DNA from 3 places in the Glaciibacter kafniensis genome. Region 2 is predicted to be linked to each of the others. Evidence: predicted binding sites of a transcription regulator. Region 2 holds the regulator's gene; each other region holds the start of a gene.
The links. The regulator LexA, encoded in region 2, represses DNA repair genes until DNA is damaged. The targets are predictions, from matches to a motif close to TCGAACANNTGTTCGA.
Positions count from the first base shown of each region.

Region 1 (5,687 bases), on a different contig from region 2:
TCGCCAGGCTGGCTAGCCTTAATGCATGTGCCGGAGCATCCATACCCTTCACAATTTTGAGCCTGCTGCCACCGATGATGAGGTTCACGCGGCTGCGCTGCAGTTCGTGCGCAAGATCAGCGGGTCGACGAAGCCCTCGAAGGCTAATGCGGAGGTCTTCGAGCGGGCTGTCGAGGAGATCGCGCATCTCACTCGACACCTGCTCGAAGACCTGGTGAGCGCGGCACCGCCCAAGAACCGCGAGGTGGAGGCGGCGAAAGCGAGAGCGCGCTCGGCCGAGCGATTCGCCGGCGTCTGAGCTATAGAGAAGGAGAAGCCGCAGGGCAGGAGAAGCCGCAGGGCAGGAGCCGGAGGCCTCCATCCCCTACTTCGAACGTGTGCGGCCAGGTCTGAAAGCGGCGGCGGCGATACTCGCTGGGGCTGACGCCGAACTGTCGTTTGAATGCGGTGCTCAGGGCGAATGGGCTGCCGTAGCCGACGTCGGTGGCGATTTGCGCGGTCGTCACCAGAAGATCAGCCAGCGATTCACTCGCCAGCATCATTCGCCACTTCGTCTCAGGTAAGCCATCGGTGGCTCACCGATGACGCGGCGAAAACGCCCCGCCAGAGTGGCGCGCGAGACATCGAGGAGCCGGTCGACGGCGGCGCTCTGTGCCGGAGCCGCAGTCGTGATCTCGGCGTTGAGTATGTCGAGGAGTGCCGGCTCGATGTGGCCGGCCGGCACCGTGGCGACGCGCGGCAGATGGTGCTCGCGGCGTCGCTCGCGCGCAGTTCTGGCTGACCAGTTAGACCTTCTTCACCACGCTCGACTTCAGCTGCATCTGCACGCCTTCGATCCGGCAGTCGATGTCGTGGTCGCCGACGCCATCGGTCAAGCGGATGCCGCGCACCCGCGTGCCGACCTTGATGACGTTTGAGCTGCCCTTGATCTTCAAGTCTTTGAGCACCGAGACGGTGTCACCGTCGGCGAGAATGTTGCCGACGGCATCGCGGATGACGCGCTCCCCAGTCGTGTCATCGGCGTCGGCGTCAGAGTCGTCCGGCGTTGCGGCCCATTCGTGAGCACACATCGGGCAAACCAGCAGCGCACCCATCTCGTAGGTCAGGTCGCTTGAGCATTCGGGGCAGGGCGGGAGCGTCTCATTCACGTGTCAACCGTAGTCGAGCGGGTGGAGTGGCGTCTGCGTCTGCGGCGGCCCGCGGCACACCCTCGGTCAAATCGAGAATGAAAGTCTGACTGGGCAGTCCGCTGAGTGGATGCGCGAACGCGGCGCCCGCTGCGCGCCAGCCTGTCGAGAGGTAGAGCTGCGTTGCCGCCACATTGCTGGTCAATACGTGAAGCACCGCCGTGGCGTGACCGGCCTTCCGGGCATCCGCCAACAGTTCGGTGAGGAGTGCGGCGCCGTGACCGCGGCCTTGCAGAGCGGGGTCGATCGCGAGCAGGGAGACGTAGACGGCGGCGGGCGGGTCACTCGGGGAACCGGTTGCGGGGGCCGTGATCAGCCCGAAACCACACACACTCCCCTGCTCGTCTCTGAGCACACGCCATGACACGGGGTCGTGCGCGAGCTTGCCGCGTGCACGCTCGGCCGTTCCGACAACGGGAGGGGCGGCCTCGCGGGCGGTGAGGGCGAGAATCCACAGCGCGACACACGCATCGAGGTCGTCGGCATGGCCGGTGTCGATCGTCACTGGTGCAGAAATCTACTTCTTCTTTCGCGTTGAAGTCTTTCGAGTTGCGCGCCTGCTCAGAACACGCCGGCGAGCAGCGCGAGGGCGATGGCGATTCCAATTGAGATGTCGATGGCGTCGCCGTGCAATCGGCGTCTCGCCGGGGGCTGTTGTTCTCACAGGCTAGCCGTCGCATCCGCTTGGCCCCGTCAGGTCGCATCCGTTCGGCCCCGCCATCGTGATGTCTCTCGCCCCGCGGCGTCGGCTGCCACCGGTAGACAAAGATGGAGAGATGCAGATCTCCGGCCTGATTCCTGCCCACTGTGACGACGCGGCTGCCCTGTGGCACCGCGCCGGCTTGACCCGCCCGTGGAATTCGCCGGAAGGTGACTTTCGACGGGCGCTCGACGGAGAGACGTCGACGATTCTCGGCGGCTTCGACGACGGATGCCTGATCGGCACCGTCATGGTCGGCCACGATGGGCACCGGGGCTGGGTCTATTACCTCGCCGTCGATGAAGCACGACGCGGCCAGGGCCTGGGCGTGCAGCTGATGGCGGCGGCCGAAGACTGGTTGCGAGAACAGGGAGCCGTCAAAGTGCAGCTGATGGTGCGCTCAACCAACGAGGCAGTCGTCGGTTTCTACGATCGGCTCGGCTATGAGGATGCCGACGTCACGGTGCGGGCGAAGTGGTTGGTCTGAGCGGCGTGCGCTCCTCGGAGGCCTCGCCGCCTCGGTAGTCGAGGCTCTTTCGCTGGTTGAGGAGCGAGCGCCAGCGAGTGTCTCGAAACCCCGCGAGCCGACCTCTCAATCTGGCCATCTCGCGCCTCGTTTGAGCCCGACCGGTCTCGGTGGTCGAGCGTGTCGAGACCCGGCGAGCCGACCCCTCAGCGCGCCCAACGTCGCCCGTCAGGCCGCAGTTATCCACAGAACACACGTTAGAAAAGTTATCCACCGATCCTGAGAAATGCTCGCATTCCAGTTCCCATTTTGAGAGAATTGGGTTATGGAATCAGAGCCTGTTTCCCCCATCATCGCCCCGACCACCGACACTCCGGTGGCCGCGGTCATGCTGCAGGTGCAGGCTCTCACGGCCGGGCTTTCGACCGCTGAAACCCTCGAGGTGACGACGCAGATGGCGGCCCGGTTCTCCACCGCTGACTCCCTTGAGCTCGCCGACACCGTGATGTCCGGAGCGATGACCGAGCTCAACCCCCACCTCCGCTCCGACGACGACCTGTTGGCTCTGCTCGGGTCGATGGAGGCCGTGGGCCGTTTAGCGGATGCGGGCCGGGTCGCCCTGGCGGCCGATGTCGAGGTGCGCTCGGACACCCGTATTCAGACGGTGTCCCTGGCGCGCACGCGCGGCAGCGTCACCGGCACCGACTTGATCACGACGCTCACCCGGGTCTCGGCCCGGGAGGTGAAGCGTCGGGTCAAGCTCGGTGAGAAGACCCGGGTCCGTCAGATGGGCGGCAGCATGCTGCCACCGCGCTACCCCGTCGTCGCCGCCGCCCTGACCGCCGGAACCCTCGGGGTCGATGCGGCCGAAGCGATCGTCACCGGGCTTTCCGACCTGCCCAGCTACCTCGACCCCACGGATGTCGAGGCCGCCGAGCGGGGCCTGGTCTCCTCCGCGACCGGTGCCATCACCGCGGAGAACGAGGGCCTGCCGAATGCGGGGTTCGCGTTTTCCGCTGACCTGATCCGCGGGCAGATGCAACAGTGGAAGGCGCTCCTGGACCCGGACGGCACCGCGCCGACTGAGGGCACCGTGCTGGCCGCCCGCAGCAGCTTCGGCTTCGGCCAGTTCCGCGACGGGCTCTATCCGCTGCGCGGTGGGGTCACGCCGGAGCTCCGCGGAATCATGAACGGCATCTTCGACACCTTCCTCAGTGCTCACTCAACCCTCAGTGCTCACTCAACCGCAGCTCATGCGCAGCCGGTCCCGGCGGAGCCGGGCCGGTTCCCGACCACGGAGGAACAAGCCCACCACGAGGCCGAGGAGCGGGCCCGCATCGATGCCGGCGAGGTGATCCCCGGCGCCGACCAGCTCGACGACCTCGATACCCGCACCGGCGGGGAGAAACGTGCCGACATCCTCCGCGGCGTCTTCGACGCGGCCGCCCGCGACGCCGGCACCCCCACCCTGGGCGGCGCCGCCCCCGTCGTCGTGGTGCACGTGAACGCGACCGACCTCCTCGACTCCACCGGCGTCGGCTGGGTCGACGGGGTCGACGCCCCGGTCTCGATCAGCACCGTGCAGCATCTCGTCTGTGCGGGCGGGATGCAACGGATCGTCTTCGCCGAAAACGGCGAAGTGCTCCACTCCGATTTGAAGCAGCGCTTCTTCACCCGGGCGCAACGCCGGGCGATTATCGCCCGCGACGGCGGTTGCGTCGTCTTCGGCTGCACGTCACCGCCGGGCTGGGCCGAGATGCACCACGTGGTGCCCTGGTATCGCGGCGGTAAAACCACCATCAACAACGGCGTCGCCCTCTGCTGGTATCACCACTCCACCATCGACACCTCCGGTTGGCTGATCCGCATCCTCGACGGCGCCGTGCAGGTCAAAGCCCCACCCTGGATGGCCCCCAGCGGCGACTGGATACCCGCCCGCAAGCACCGCGCCCACACCACGCTCGGCCGCTGACCAATCTCGTTGGTCGAGGAGCGCGCGAGCCTGCGAGCACGCGTCTCGAGACCCCGCGAGCCGAACCCCGAACACAACCCGAGTTCAAGGATCGGCTCGCCGGGTCTCGAGACGCGGCCGACTCCGTCGGGCGCTCCTCGACCAACGGTGGGTGCGATCCCGAAATCGGGCCGCCCAGTCTCGAGCTTCCGGGCCGCTACGCGGCATAGTGGTGAACGAATCTGACCATTCCGTTGGTCGAGGAGCGAGCGCCAGCGAGTGTCTCGAGACCTCGCGAGCCGATGTTCGAACTCAAGCCGAGTTCAAGGATCGGCTCGCGAGATCTCGAGACGCGGCCTCCTGCGTCGGCTGCTCCTCGATCAACGAAGCGGTCATATGCCTAATAGACGCGGCCTCCTTCGTCGGCTGCTCCTCGACCAACGAAGTGGTCGATATACCTCATAGACGCGGCCGACTCCGTCGGGCGCTCCTCGACCAACGAGGCGTGCGATCCCGAAATTCCCGCCATGTTCCTCGACAATTGCTTCATGGACGTATCAATTCAGGATGATCAGGTCGACGGGCCCCACGGTTACATCCCGGTGCGCCGATATGAGCCCGTGCGTACGAACGGCTTGACCACGGCGCCGACGGTCGTTTGGCTGCACGGCGGGGGGTTCTTTAAAGGCGGACTCAACCAGCCGGAATCCGACAGCGTGGCACTGGCGCTGGCAGCGAGAGGCTATCCCGTCGTCACCGTCGACTATCGCTTGGCACCTCTCCCTGTCGTGGGGCGCCTGAGTGTGCGGCAGCGAAAGCTGTCGAATCGCTACCCGGTTCCTGTCGACGACGTCCTCGCTGTGGTGCAGCACGTCAGCGACCGCTGTGGGGGTGCAATCGTATTGGGAGGCGCCAGTGCCGGTGCGTGCCTCGCCGCCGGAACTGCACTGAGGTACCAGCACGACGGCGGTCGTTTAGCCGGTGTCCTCCTCGCCTATGGCTTCTTCCATTTCACGCATCCCCGATCTGATAAGAAACATCCCCGACCCCGAGGGCACCGCCGCATCACGCACTCTCGCTGGGGACTCAATGCGATGAACCGCAACTATGTGGGCCGAATATCGGGCCCGACTGACCACTACGCCTTCCCGGGTGGTGGTGCATTGCAGGGCTTTCCGCAGGCTCTCCTCATCAACGCTGAGCGCGACAGCATGCGCGTCTCAGCGGAACGCTTCGCCACCGAGCTCTCGGCTGCCGGCTCACAGGTCGAGCGACATCTCGTTACCGGATCGAGGCACGCATTTTTGAACCATCCGAATGGAGAACACTTCTCGGCTGGAGTCGAGCTGATGGCCGCGTGGCTTGAAACCCTTCAGCTCAAGC
Region 1 covers NZ_BAABCN010000002.1:1,491,792-1,497,478, forward strand. Annotated here, with positions in the region: gene ABD791_RS07455 (NAD(P)/FAD-dependent oxidoreductase) at 1-16, shown strand, start outside; gene ABD791_RS07460 (DUF2277 domain-containing protein) at 26-298, shown strand; gene ABD791_RS07465 (helix-turn-helix domain-containing protein) at 300-542, opposite strand; gene ABD791_RS07470 (zinc ribbon domain-containing protein YjdM) at 786-1,148, opposite strand; gene ABD791_RS07475 (GNAT family N-acetyltransferase) at 1,141-1,692, opposite strand; gene ABD791_RS07480 (GNAT family acetyltransferase) at 1,964-2,374, shown strand; gene ABD791_RS07485 (HNH endonuclease signature motif containing protein) at 2,679-4,325, shown strand; gene ABD791_RS07490 (alpha/beta hydrolase) at 4,853-5,687, shown strand, end outside.
Region 1: ABD791_RS07485 (HNH endonuclease signature motif containing protein) is a predicted target of LexA. The motif match lies at 2,600-2,615, and genes of this name have one in related genera.

Region 2 (5,687 bases):
GCGCCCTATGGCAGCCTCGACGACGCTCTGCCGGTGCTCGCCGCGGCTCCGATCGAGGCCATCGGTCTCGACCTCGTGCGCGGTTCGCGTCCCGAGGCCACCGCCGGGCTCGCCCAGAAGACCCTCGTCGCCGGAGTCATCGACGGGCACAACGTGTGGCGGGGCGATCTGGCCGCAGCATTCGCCACGGCCGCCGGGCTCTCCGGGCATGCCGCCCACGTCGCGGTCTCGACATCCACCTCGCTGCTGCACGTTCCGCACGACGTCACCGACGAACCAGAGCTTGCCGCCGAGCTCGCCGACTGGCTGGCCTTCGCCGACCAAAAGATCGGGCAGGTTGTGACTCTGGCCCGCGGGCTCACCGAGGGGAGCGACGCGATCCAGCACGAGCTCGCGGCGGCGCGCACGGCCCTCGCCGCACGCACCGCGGCGCCTGGCGTGGCTGACCCCGCGGTGCGGGCGCGCACGGCGGCCCTCGCCCCCGCGGATTTCAACCGTTCCGCCTATCCGGTTCGGGTCGCCGCTCAGGATGCCGCGCTCGGTCTTCCCGAGCTGCCGACGACGACCATCGGCTCGTTTCCCCAGACCGCAGACATCCGTCGCGCACGTGCGCAGCACCATCGTGGGGAGCTCTCCGCTGTGGACTACCAGGAGCGCATGCGCGCCGAGATCAAGCGGGTGATCGACCTGCAAGAACAGCTCGGGCTCGACGTGCTCGTGCACGGTGAACCCGAGCGCAACGACATGGTGCAGTACTTCGCCGAGAACCTCGACGGTTTCGCCACGACGGTGAACGGCTGGGTGCAGTCCTATGGCAGCCGATGTACGCGTCCGTCGATTCTGTGGGGCGATGTCTCACGGCCGGCCCCGATCACCGTCGGCTGGTCGACCTACGCGCAGAGCCTGACCAAGAAGCCGGTCAAGGGGATGCTGACCGGTCCGGTCACCATTCTCGCCTGGTCGTTCGTGCGCGACGATCAACCCCTTTCCGACACCGCCAGGCAGGTGGCGCTGGCCCTGCGCGACGAGATCGCCGACCTCGAGACGGCCGGCATCACGCTGGTTCAGGTTGACGAACCGGCGTTGCGCGAACTGCTTCCGCTCAAGAAGCGTGACCAGGAGGCCTACCTGGAGTGGTCGGTCGGAGCATTCAAACTGGCGACCGCCGGTGTCGCCGATGCGACCCAGATTCACACCCACCTCTGCTACTCGGAGTTCGGCGTGGTGATCGACGCGATCCGCAACCTCGACGCCGATGTCACGAGCATTGAGGCGGCGCGTTCCCGCATGGAGGTGGTGGCCGACCTCGGCGCGAGCGGATTCAGCCACGGCATTGGGCCAGGCGTCTACGACATCCACTCGCCACGCGTGCCGGACACCGACGAAGTGGTGGGGTTGCTCGAGCGGGCGCTGGCCACGATTCCGGCCCGTCAGCTCTGGGTGAACCCGGACTGCGGGCTCAAGACCCGTGGCTACGACGAGACGATCGCGTCACTGGCCAACATCGTCGAAGCGACGCAGCTGGTGCGGGCGCGCGTCGGGGCATCCGTCGGTTGGTAGACAATTCGGTGGTCGAGGAGCGCGCGACGAAGGAGCGCGCGTCGAGGGAGTGCGCGTTTATGAGGCACATGGCCATTGTCATCTCAGCTGGGCGCGGAGTATCCCCGCTGGCGCGCGGTAGAGCCCGCGCCGGCGGGGATACCCCGCGCCCAGACGGGGCGGGGGGCCGAATGGCCGATTACGTGTACCACTTTGCCGCGCAGTGGCCCCGTAGCCCATATGCCGAGATCAGGCGAGATGTCGAGATCAGGCGAGCCGATCTCCAGGCCTGGGCTGCGTCCGAGGAGTGGCGGGAGGCGGTTTCGACAGGCTCAACCAACGGAGCGGTGCGATGGAGAGGGCGGCCGCAGGTGGTCTTGACAGGCTCGGCCAACGGAACGCCGTTGCGCGGATCGAAAACCGTGACGCCCGTTGAGTTCAGTGGGCGTGGCAGCTTTCAACCCGCGTGGCGCAATCGGACCCGGCGTCCGACCCGCGTGGCGCAATCGGACCCGGCATCCGACCCGCATGGCGGATGTGCGGCAGGGACGTTGAGGGGCGAATTGTGCATTGCGCGCGTTGGGCGCCGCTGCGCGCGGTGGCGCCGACCCGCGTGACGGCACCGGACCCGCGCAGCGGATGCGGCCTGGCCGGCGGAGGTCCGCTACATCGCCCGGCACTCGTGAGAAGACTCGACGCCCACGCGGCTTGACCTTACCCAGAGAAGCGTCACCTTACCCAGAGAAGCGTCGACCCGGCCGCGGGCGGCCTCCCCGACCACCGAGACGTCGCTAGACCGAGCGGAGAACCGCCACGATCTTGCCGAGAATCTCGGCATGGTCGCCCATGATCGGCTCGAAGTTCGTGTTGCGCGGAAGCAACCAGGTGTGGCCGTCACGCTGACGGAACACCTTGACCGTCGCCTCGTTGTCGAGCATGGCGGCGACGATCTCACCGTTCTCCGCGGTCTTCTGCTGACGCACGACCACCCAGTCGCCGTCGCAGATCGCGGCGTCGATCATCGATTCGCCGACGACCTTGAGCATGAACAGGTCGCCCTTGCCCACGAGCTGGCGGGGGAGCGGAAAGATCTCATCGATCTGCTGGTCAGCGGTGATCGGGATGCCGGCGGCGATACGGCCGACAAGGGGAACCATTGCGGCGTCACCGATCTGCACGTTCGACGCCGAGGAGTCGGCGTCTCCGACCGAATTGTCGTCGGTGGACTGCGGCAGCTCGATCAGAATCTCGAGCGCGCGCGGACGGTTCGGGTCACGGCGCAGGTAGCCGCTCAGCTCCAACTGGTTGAGCTGGTGCGTCACGCTCGACAGCGAGGCGAGGCCCACGGCGTCGCCGATCTCGCGCATGCTCGGCGGATATCCGCGGCTGCTCACCGAACGTGAGATCACGTCGAGAATCGCCAGCTGCTTCTCGCTGAGGCTCTTTCGGCGACGTGTGCCGCCCCGTTCGCGGGGGCCGCTGGTCTCTTTCGTCATGTCACTCGCTCCTCGTGCCGATGTCGTTGGGTTCGAATGTCAGAGGTGTCTGGTTGTGTTCGATCCGTCAACAAAAACTGTATCCCCGCACTCCTGGAAAACAAACACTTCTTCGAGTGTGTTGCCCGATTGTTTTGAAGAACAACGTAAAGAGGCTTGATTCTTCGAACAATCGAATATATATTCGGAACATAGATTCGGATGCGGCTCCCTCGATGGGGATCCGGATACGTACTTACCAGGAGGTTCACCTTGAGCACAGCAGTCAGCACCGCAGCTCCGCACGGCTCCAATGGCACCACCCGCCTGCGTCTGACCCGACGCGGTCGCATCGTTTTCAGCACGATGGCGGCGCTCCCGCTCGTCGTCGGTGCGTTCGTCGTCACCCTCAACGGGGGAGCGGCCATCGCCTCCAACTCCGGCACCGCTGGTTCTGCGTCGTTCGACTACGTCACGGTGTCAGCCGGGCAGTCGCTCTGGCAGCTCGCCGAGACCCTCGCCCCCGAAGCCGACCCGCGCGATGTCATCGCTGAGATCGTCGCCCTCAATCAGTTGTCGACGGCCACCGTCGAGCCCGGCCAGCGCCTCGCCCTTCCGCTCACCGACTGAGCCTGGCGTCAACCGTCCGACCGGCAGTGTGCCAGGGAACAGGCAGCCGTCGTCGATCGAGTCGAGACCCGTGCCTATTCCTCACCGTGTTGCGAGTTGCTAGCGTTGACGCATGGCGACGCGCAGCGAGACGACGGCCGCGAGGTTTCAGCTTCCGTCGGGATCGTCCGGGTGGCTCACAGTGCGCGGCGCTCGAGAGCACAACCTGCAGAACGTTGACGTCGACATTCCGCGCGATGCCTTCGTGGTTTTCACCGGGGTATCAGGTTCAGGAAAGTCGTCGCTCGCTTTCGGCACAGTCTTCGCCGAGGCCCAGCGACGTTACTTCGAGTCCGTCGCCCCGTATGCCCGTCGACTGATCGACCAGGCTGGTGCGCCCGACATCGACTCGATCGGCGGCCTTCCTCCCGCAGTGGCCCTCAAGCAGGCCCGCGGAGGCGTAAGCTCGCGCTCCTCGCTCGGCACGATCAGCTCGCTCTCCGACGTGTTGCGCCTTCTGTTCAGCCGGGCCGGCACCTACCCAGATGGTGCGGAACATCTTCCGGCGGCTGCGTTTTCGCCCAATACTTCCGCCGGAGCCTGCCCGACCTGTCAGGGGTCCGGGGTGGCGAGGTCGACGACCGAAGACCTGCTCGTTCCCGACCCGTCATTGTCGATAGACGGGGGCGCCATCGCCGTGTGGCCGAACCGGGGCTGGCAGGGCCTCAACTTTCGTCGCATCGCCGACGAGCTCGGCTACGACATCCATTCGCCGTGGACGGACCTGGCGCCGAGCGACCGGAATCAGATCCTCTTCGGGGATGACGAACCCACCGTCGTCGTGCACGCCCGCGAAGGCGGGAACAAGAATCCGTACAACGGGTCCTGGCAGTCGGTCGAGAGATATCTCCTGCGCACCTACGCCAAAACCGAAGCGGAGTCCCAGCGCAATCGGCTCGAACCGTACCTCATCGTGGGCCCCTGTCCCACCTGTCGTGGCAAACGCCTGCGCGTCGAATCGCTCGCCGTCACCTTCGGCGGATACGATATCGCCGAGCTGGTCGCGCTTCCTCTGTCACGACTGGGCGATGTCCTCCAGGCGGGCCTTGAGGCGCAGGGTCGCGCACGGGGCCAGCACGGGGCACCGGCAGCATCCGCCGCCAGAGCACTGGTCAAGGATTTCGGCGGACGCGTGGACGCTATCATCCGGCTGGGACTCGGCTACCTCCCGATGGACCGCTCCAGCGTCAACCTTTCCCCGGGCGAGCTGCAACGGATTCGGCTCGCCAGCCAGCTCAGATCGGGTCTGTTCGGTGTGCTCTATGTCTTGGACGAGCCGTCCTCCGGATTGCATCCGGCGGACGCCAAGGCCCTGTACGAGGCCCTCCGGGAACTCATCAATGCAGGCAACTCCCTGCTCGTGGTCGAGCATGACCTCCGCATCGCCCGGCGTGCTGATTGGATCATCGACGTCGGACCGAGAGCCGGCAACCAGGGAGGGCGGGTGATCTTCAGCGGACCGCCAGACGGCCTGGAGCGTGCCACCGACTCCGTGACCGCGAAATTCATGTTTCCCGACGGGCCGCCGCCGACGCATCTGCTGCGCGTGCCCCCGGCATGGCGTGAATTCACTCACCTCAGCAGGAATAACCTTCAGAACATTTCCGTGAAAATTCCACTGGGGGTGATGACCACGATCACCGGCGTCTCTGGCTCGGGCAAATCGTCGCTGGTGACCGAAATCATCGACCGGGTGAACGCCGAGAATGAGGCAGGGGCGCCCCGGCAGCGAATCATCTCGATCGACCAGAAGCCGATCGGACGCTCGCCTCGATCCAACCTGGCGACGTACACCGGCCTCTTCGATACCGTGCGTCAGCTCTTTGCGGGCACTGCGGATGCGAAGGCCCGTCGTTTCACTGCCGGCCGCTTCTCGTTCAACGTTGAGGGCGGGCGCTGCCCGACCTGCCAGGGAGAGGGCTTCATCAGCATTGAGCTGATCTTCATGCCCGACGACTACTCGCCCTGCCCCACCTGCCACGGCGCCCGCTACAACCCCGAAAC
Region 2 covers NZ_BAABCN010000014.1:34,160-39,846, reverse strand. Annotated here, with positions in the region: gene metE (5-methyltetrahydropteroyltriglutamate--homocysteine S-methyltransferase) at 1-1,560, shown strand, start outside; gene lexA (transcriptional repressor LexA) at 2,331-3,035, opposite strand; gene ABD791_RS17660 (LysM peptidoglycan-binding domain-containing protein) at 3,288-3,644, shown strand; gene ABD791_RS17655 (ATP-binding cassette domain-containing protein) at 3,757-5,687, shown strand, end outside.

Region 3 (5,687 bases), on a different contig from region 2:
CCGTCGCGGGGTGCCACGTCGGGTAGTACTTTCCGTCGGGGCCGAGCACCCGGTAGCTGGCATGCAGTTCTGCCGAGCATGTGTCGTAGGCGGTCGGAGTCCAGTTGCGTTGTGTGTATGCCTTCGACAGTGCGCGCGGCGTTGCCGTGGGCGTTGCGGTCGGGGTGGCCGTCGGCTTTGGCGTTGCCGTGGGGGTCGGCGTCGGCGTCGAGACCGGCTTGGTTTTCCGCAGCGTGACGCTGGTCGAGTGTGAGATCGCGTCGGGCTTCGATTCGCTGATGACGACGGTGTACTTCGCCCCAGCCGTCGTGAGCTTGTTGTAGCTGGCGGCCGGGAGGGTGAGCTTCACCGTTGCCTTGCCCTTTGCCGCTTTCACGGTGGCCTTGGTGACCGTGTTGCCCGCGAGGCGCAGGTCGACCTTCGCGGCGCATCCGCTGCTCGACGAGCACTGCACTGCCAGAGGCACGCTGCGCCCCGTTCCCACGGCGTAGGTCTTAGTCGACAGGGCGAGCTTGGCCGATGCGACCTTGAGCGTGGCCGTCTTGGAGAGCGTCGTCTTCGAGGGCTTCGTGGTCTTGCCTGAGGCAGTCAGAATCGCCGTACGTTTCGTGGTGAAGTTCGTGTAATCCTTCTGGGTAAGCGTCCAGTTGAGCGTCTTGCTCGCGCGCTTGGCGATGCTGTAGCTCAGCGTTTTCGTTCCACCCGTCGAGAGCTTCAGCGTGAGGCTTCCCGCGCATGACGAGGATGCGTTGCAGGTCACGGTGAGTGTGACCACACGGTCGGTGCCGATTGTCGATTCCACCGCGACGCTTTGCGGGGTTGCGGCTTCGGCCTGATCGGCGGCCACCACGGTCGCGGAGACGATCACGAGCGTCATCGCGCACGCCAGAAGGAGCGCCTTCTGCAACCTTCCCAGTCTCGGCCGTCTGGCGCCGGGCTCAATTTGGCGATTCATCTGTACGTCACTCCCATGTGGTGAGGCTGACTGCACTGAGCTGTCAGCTAATTCTAAGAACTTTGTAAGGTTAGCCTAAGCTAACATGCGACGTGGTGGTGCCCCGGCACGATCGCCGAGTCATTGCGCCGTAGTGGTGCGACGGAGCGCGGCGTACGCTGACAGCGCGGGGCTCGGGACCTGCCTGGGCTTCGTGTCCAGGAGGACATCATGAGCGTCATCATGACGATGAGAGTCGCGGGGGATGCGGCCAAGGTTGAGCTCGAAGACCACGCGCTGATGCAGAGCATCGCCGCCAAGGCCAAGGAACATGGGGTGATCTCTCACCGCTTCTACGGCAACGAGAAGGAGATTCTCGTCGTCGATGAGTGGCCGGACGAGGAGTCATTCCGACGGTTCTTCGACGCGACCCCGGAGATCGGCGGAATCATTGAACGCTCGGGCGCGCGGGCCGAGCCGGATGTCACGTTCTGGAGGACCCTCGATACGGGGGACGCCGTCGGTTGATCCGCATCCGCGGAGGCGCCGCGCCGTCGACAGGGGGCTGGCACGGGAATCGGCAGCGATCCCGAAGCGGAGACAATAAACGGGGTTTTGCGGGTTCGCCGACTGGTAGTTTCATGAAGGTTTGCTCCACGGGGCAGTCTTGGTGGAACTCGGCGCAACGCTTGCCCTCGTCGCGATCCGACGTCGCAGGACCTTGCCAGGTGAACGTCGTCCAGGCTCGACTCTTCGGAGTCGGGCCCGGACTGCGTTCGGCCTTCCCCGCCCGCTCTCGCTCGCCCCGATGCAGCTACCCAACTCGGTGGTCGAGCTTGTCGAGACCCGGCGGGTCGACCCCTCAGCGCGCCCAACGACGCCTGTCAGGGCGCAGTTATCCACAGAACATACGTTAGAGAAGTTATCCACCGATCCTGAGAAATGCTCGCATTCCAGTTCCCATTTTGAGAGAATTGAGGTATGGAATCAGAGCCTGTTTCCCCCATCATCGCCCCGACCACCGACACTCCGGTGGCCGCGGTCATGACGCAGGTTTCGGCTCTGACGGCCGGGCTTTCGACCGCTGAAACCCTCGAGGTGACGACGCTGATGGCGGCCCGGTTCTCCACCGATGACTCCCTTGAGCTCGCCGCCACCGTGATGGCCGATGCGATGGGCGGACTGCACGCCCACCTCCGTTCCGACGACGACCTGTTGGCTCTGCTCGGGTCGATGGAGGCCGTGGGCCGGTTGACGGATGCGGGCCGGGTCGCCCTGGCCGCGGACGTCGAGGTGCGCTCTGACACGAGAATTCAGACGGTGTCCCTGGCGCGCACGCGTGGCAGTGTCACCGGCACCGACTTGATCACGACGCTCACCCGCGTCTCGGCCCGGGAGGCGAAATGTCGGGTCAAGCTCGGTGAGAAGACCCGGGTCCGTCAGATGGGCGGCAGCATGCTGCCACCGCGGTACCCGGTCGTCGCCGCGGCCCTGACCGCCGGAACCATCGGGGTGGATGCGGCCGAAGCGATCGTCGCCGGCCTGAGCGACCTGCCCAGCTCCCTCGCCCCGGCCGATGTCGAAGTGGCCGAACGGGGCCTCGTCGCCGCCGCGACCGGTGCCATCACCGCCGAGAACGAGGGCCTGCCCAACGCCGGGTTCGCATTCTCCGCCGACCTCATCCGCGGGCAGATGCAACAGTGGAAGGCGCTCCTGGACCCGGACGGCACCGCCCCCAGCGAGGGAACCGTGCTGGCGGCCCGCAGCACCCTCGGCTTCGGCACATTCCGCGACGGCCTCTACCCCCTGCGCGGCGGGGTCACCCCGGAGCTCCGCGGGGTAATGAACGGGATCTTCGACACCTACCTCAGTGCTCACTCAACCCCAGCTCATGCGCAGCCGGTCCCGGCCGAGCCGGGCCGGTTCCCGACCGCGGAAGAACAGGTTGCCACGGAAGCCGCGCAGGCCGAAGCAGACGCCGAGCAGCAGGCCCGCATCGACGCCGGCGAGGTCATTCCGGGCGCCGACCAGCTCGACGCCCTCGATACCCGCACCGGCGGGGAGAAACGTGCCGACATCCTCCGTGGGCTCTTCGACGCGGCCGCCCGCGACGCCGGCACCCCGCAACTCGGCGGCGCCGCACCGGTCGTGATGGTGCATGTGAATGCGAGAGACCTTCTCGATTCCACCGGGGTCGGCTGGGTCGACGGGGTGGAAGCCCCGGTCTCCATTGCGACCGTGCAACACCTGGTCTGTGCGGGTGGGATGCAACGGATCGTTTTCGCCGAGAACGGCGAGATCCTCCACTCCGATTTGAAGCAGCGCTTCTTCACCCGGGCGCAACGCCGGGCGATTATCGCCCGCGACGGCGGTTGCGTCGTCTTCGGCTGCACGTCCCCGCCGGGCTGGGCCGAGATGCACCACGTGGTGCCCTGGTATCGCGGCGGTAAAACCAATATCAACAACGGTGTCGCCCTGTGTTGGTATCACCACTCCACCATCGACACCTCCGGTTGGCTGATCCGCATCCTCGACGGCGCCGTGCAAGTCAAGGCGCCACCCTGGATGGCCCCCAGCGGCGACTGGATACCCGCCCGCAAGCACCGCGCCCACACCACACTCGGCCGCTGACCCGCTGAGCTACCGCTGCATCACCCGCCACACCTCGAGCCCGACACCGGCCAGCGCATAGAGTCCCAGCGGCACCATGAGACACCATTCACGCCAGGAGCCGGTGTTCCCGAGCACCGGCAAGGCGAAGTAGCCTCCTCGAGACCAGAATGCCTTGAGCACCGGCGTTCGGGAAATGGCGCGCGGGGCCTTGAACTTCAGCGGCCAGAACAGCGGCAATCCACCCGTGGTGAGAAAGTCACCGGCGAGATGCGCCGCCCAGCCGATGGCGATGCAGAGCGGCAGCCAGTCCCACTGATGCGGGCTCAGCCAGCTGATCAACGCTGCGATCGTTCCTCCGATCGCCCAGGCCTGGCACCATCCCGGCACCACGGTGAGAACCTTCACCGCGAACGCCAGCAGTGCGGCGGCTGCGATCGCCGATGCGATGAAGACGACTCCGGTGCGGTCTTCGCTGAACCAGCTCGATTGAGCGAGCCAGAGCGCAGTGCCGAGCACCAGAACCGCGGAGAGCAAGGAATGCGTGCCGTGCCGATGCCCGCCCGACGCAGCCCGAACCGCTCCGGTGGCGAGTTTTCCCACACCCGGGAGCGAGTGGGCGATGGTGGCGTTGTGGTGGTCGGCGTCAGGCAGCAGTGCTGCGCCCGCGCAGACGACGGCACCGAGCGCGATGCTCACGGGGCCGAGCGGATGCCAGCCGAACGTCGGAATCTGAGTGGCGGTCGAGGTCACAGCGACCCACGCGGCGGCGCCGGTGATCGCGTGATGGGTTCCCATCATGGTGGTACTGCTTTCGGGTCAACGGGCACAGCTCCGTTGCCCCGGGTTCTCCGGTAACGCCCACCACCAGCATGACAGCCACCACTGACACGACCCTCATGCGGGCAGGATGCGACCACGAGTGTAGGTCGCGACCACCAAGTGCAGGTAGCGACCCAAGTGCCCCCGAGATGCCCGCGCGTAGCGCTCCTACGCGTCCGGCGTGAAGCGATAGCCCATCCCGGCCTCGGTGAGCAGATACCGCGGGCGCGAGGGGTCAGCCTCGAGCTTCTTGCGCAACTGCGCGAGATAGAGCCGCAGGTAGCCGCTATCGCCGGTGTGATTCGGGCCCCAGACCCGGGTGAGCAGCGCCTCACGGGTGACAAGCCGACCGGGGTTGCGCAGAAGCTCCTCGAGAATGAGCCACTCCGTTGGCGTCAGTCTGACGACATCCGCTTGGTCAGCGATGCCACGGGTGACCTGCTTGGCCGCCAAATTGACGGTCACGTCACCGAAAGCGATCACCGGATCGTCGTCGGGCGCGACGACGCGCCGGGTCAGGGCGCGAATGCGCGCGAGCAGCTCGTCGATCGAGAACGGCTTCGTGACGTAGTCGTCGGCGCCGGCATCGAGGGCGTCCACCTTGTCGGCGGCGCCACTGCGCCCCGACACCACCAGAATCGGAACCTGCGACCAGCCGCGCAATGCGGTGATCACCCCGATGCCGTCGATGTTCGGCATGCCGAGGTCGAGCATCACCAGGTCGGGATGGTGTGCGATCGCCGCGTTCAGCGCCGCCGCGCCGTCGTCAGCGGTGACGATCTCGTAGCCGCGCGCACCGAGGGTGATCCGCAGGGCGCGCAGAATCTGGGGGTCGTCATCGGCGATGAGGATCTTCATGCGTCTGCCTTTGCTGGTGAGCCGGGTGACTCGGATGTGCCTGGTGTGCCTGATGTGCCTGGTGTGCCTGATGTGCCTGGTGAGCCCGGTGAGCCTGGTGAGTCCGGCGAACCCGTGGTGACGGCCGGCAACGAGATCACCATGGTGAGACCGCCGCCGGGCGTGTCGTCCGCCTCGAGCGTTCCTCCCATCCCGTCGACAAACCCTTGGGACAAGGCCAGGCCGAGCCCGAGACCCGTGAGATTGTCGGTGTCGCCGAGGCGCTGGAACGGGATGAACACCACATCGCGGCGGTCCTCGGGGATGCCAGGCCCGTGATCGATCACCCGAATCTCGACGGTGCCGGCGAACTCACTGGCCGAGATGCGGATGCGGCGATCGGGTGGGGAGAACCGGGTGGCGTTGGCCAACAGATTGACCAAAACACGTTCGAGCAGCCCCGGATCGGCGAGAATCAAGCTGA
Region 3 covers NZ_BAABCN010000002.1:545,186-550,872, forward strand. Annotated here, with positions in the region: gene ABD791_RS03040 (hypothetical protein) at 1-907, opposite strand, end outside; gene ABD791_RS03045 (hypothetical protein) at 1,166-1,462, shown strand; gene ABD791_RS03050 (HNH endonuclease signature motif containing protein) at 1,916-3,565, shown strand; gene ABD791_RS03055 (metal-dependent hydrolase) at 3,575-4,345, opposite strand; gene ABD791_RS03060 (response regulator) at 4,535-5,224, opposite strand; gene ABD791_RS03065 (DUF4118 domain-containing protein) at 5,221-5,687, opposite strand, start outside.
Region 3: ABD791_RS03050 (HNH endonuclease signature motif containing protein) is a predicted target of LexA. The motif match lies at 1,837-1,852, and genes of this name have one in related genera.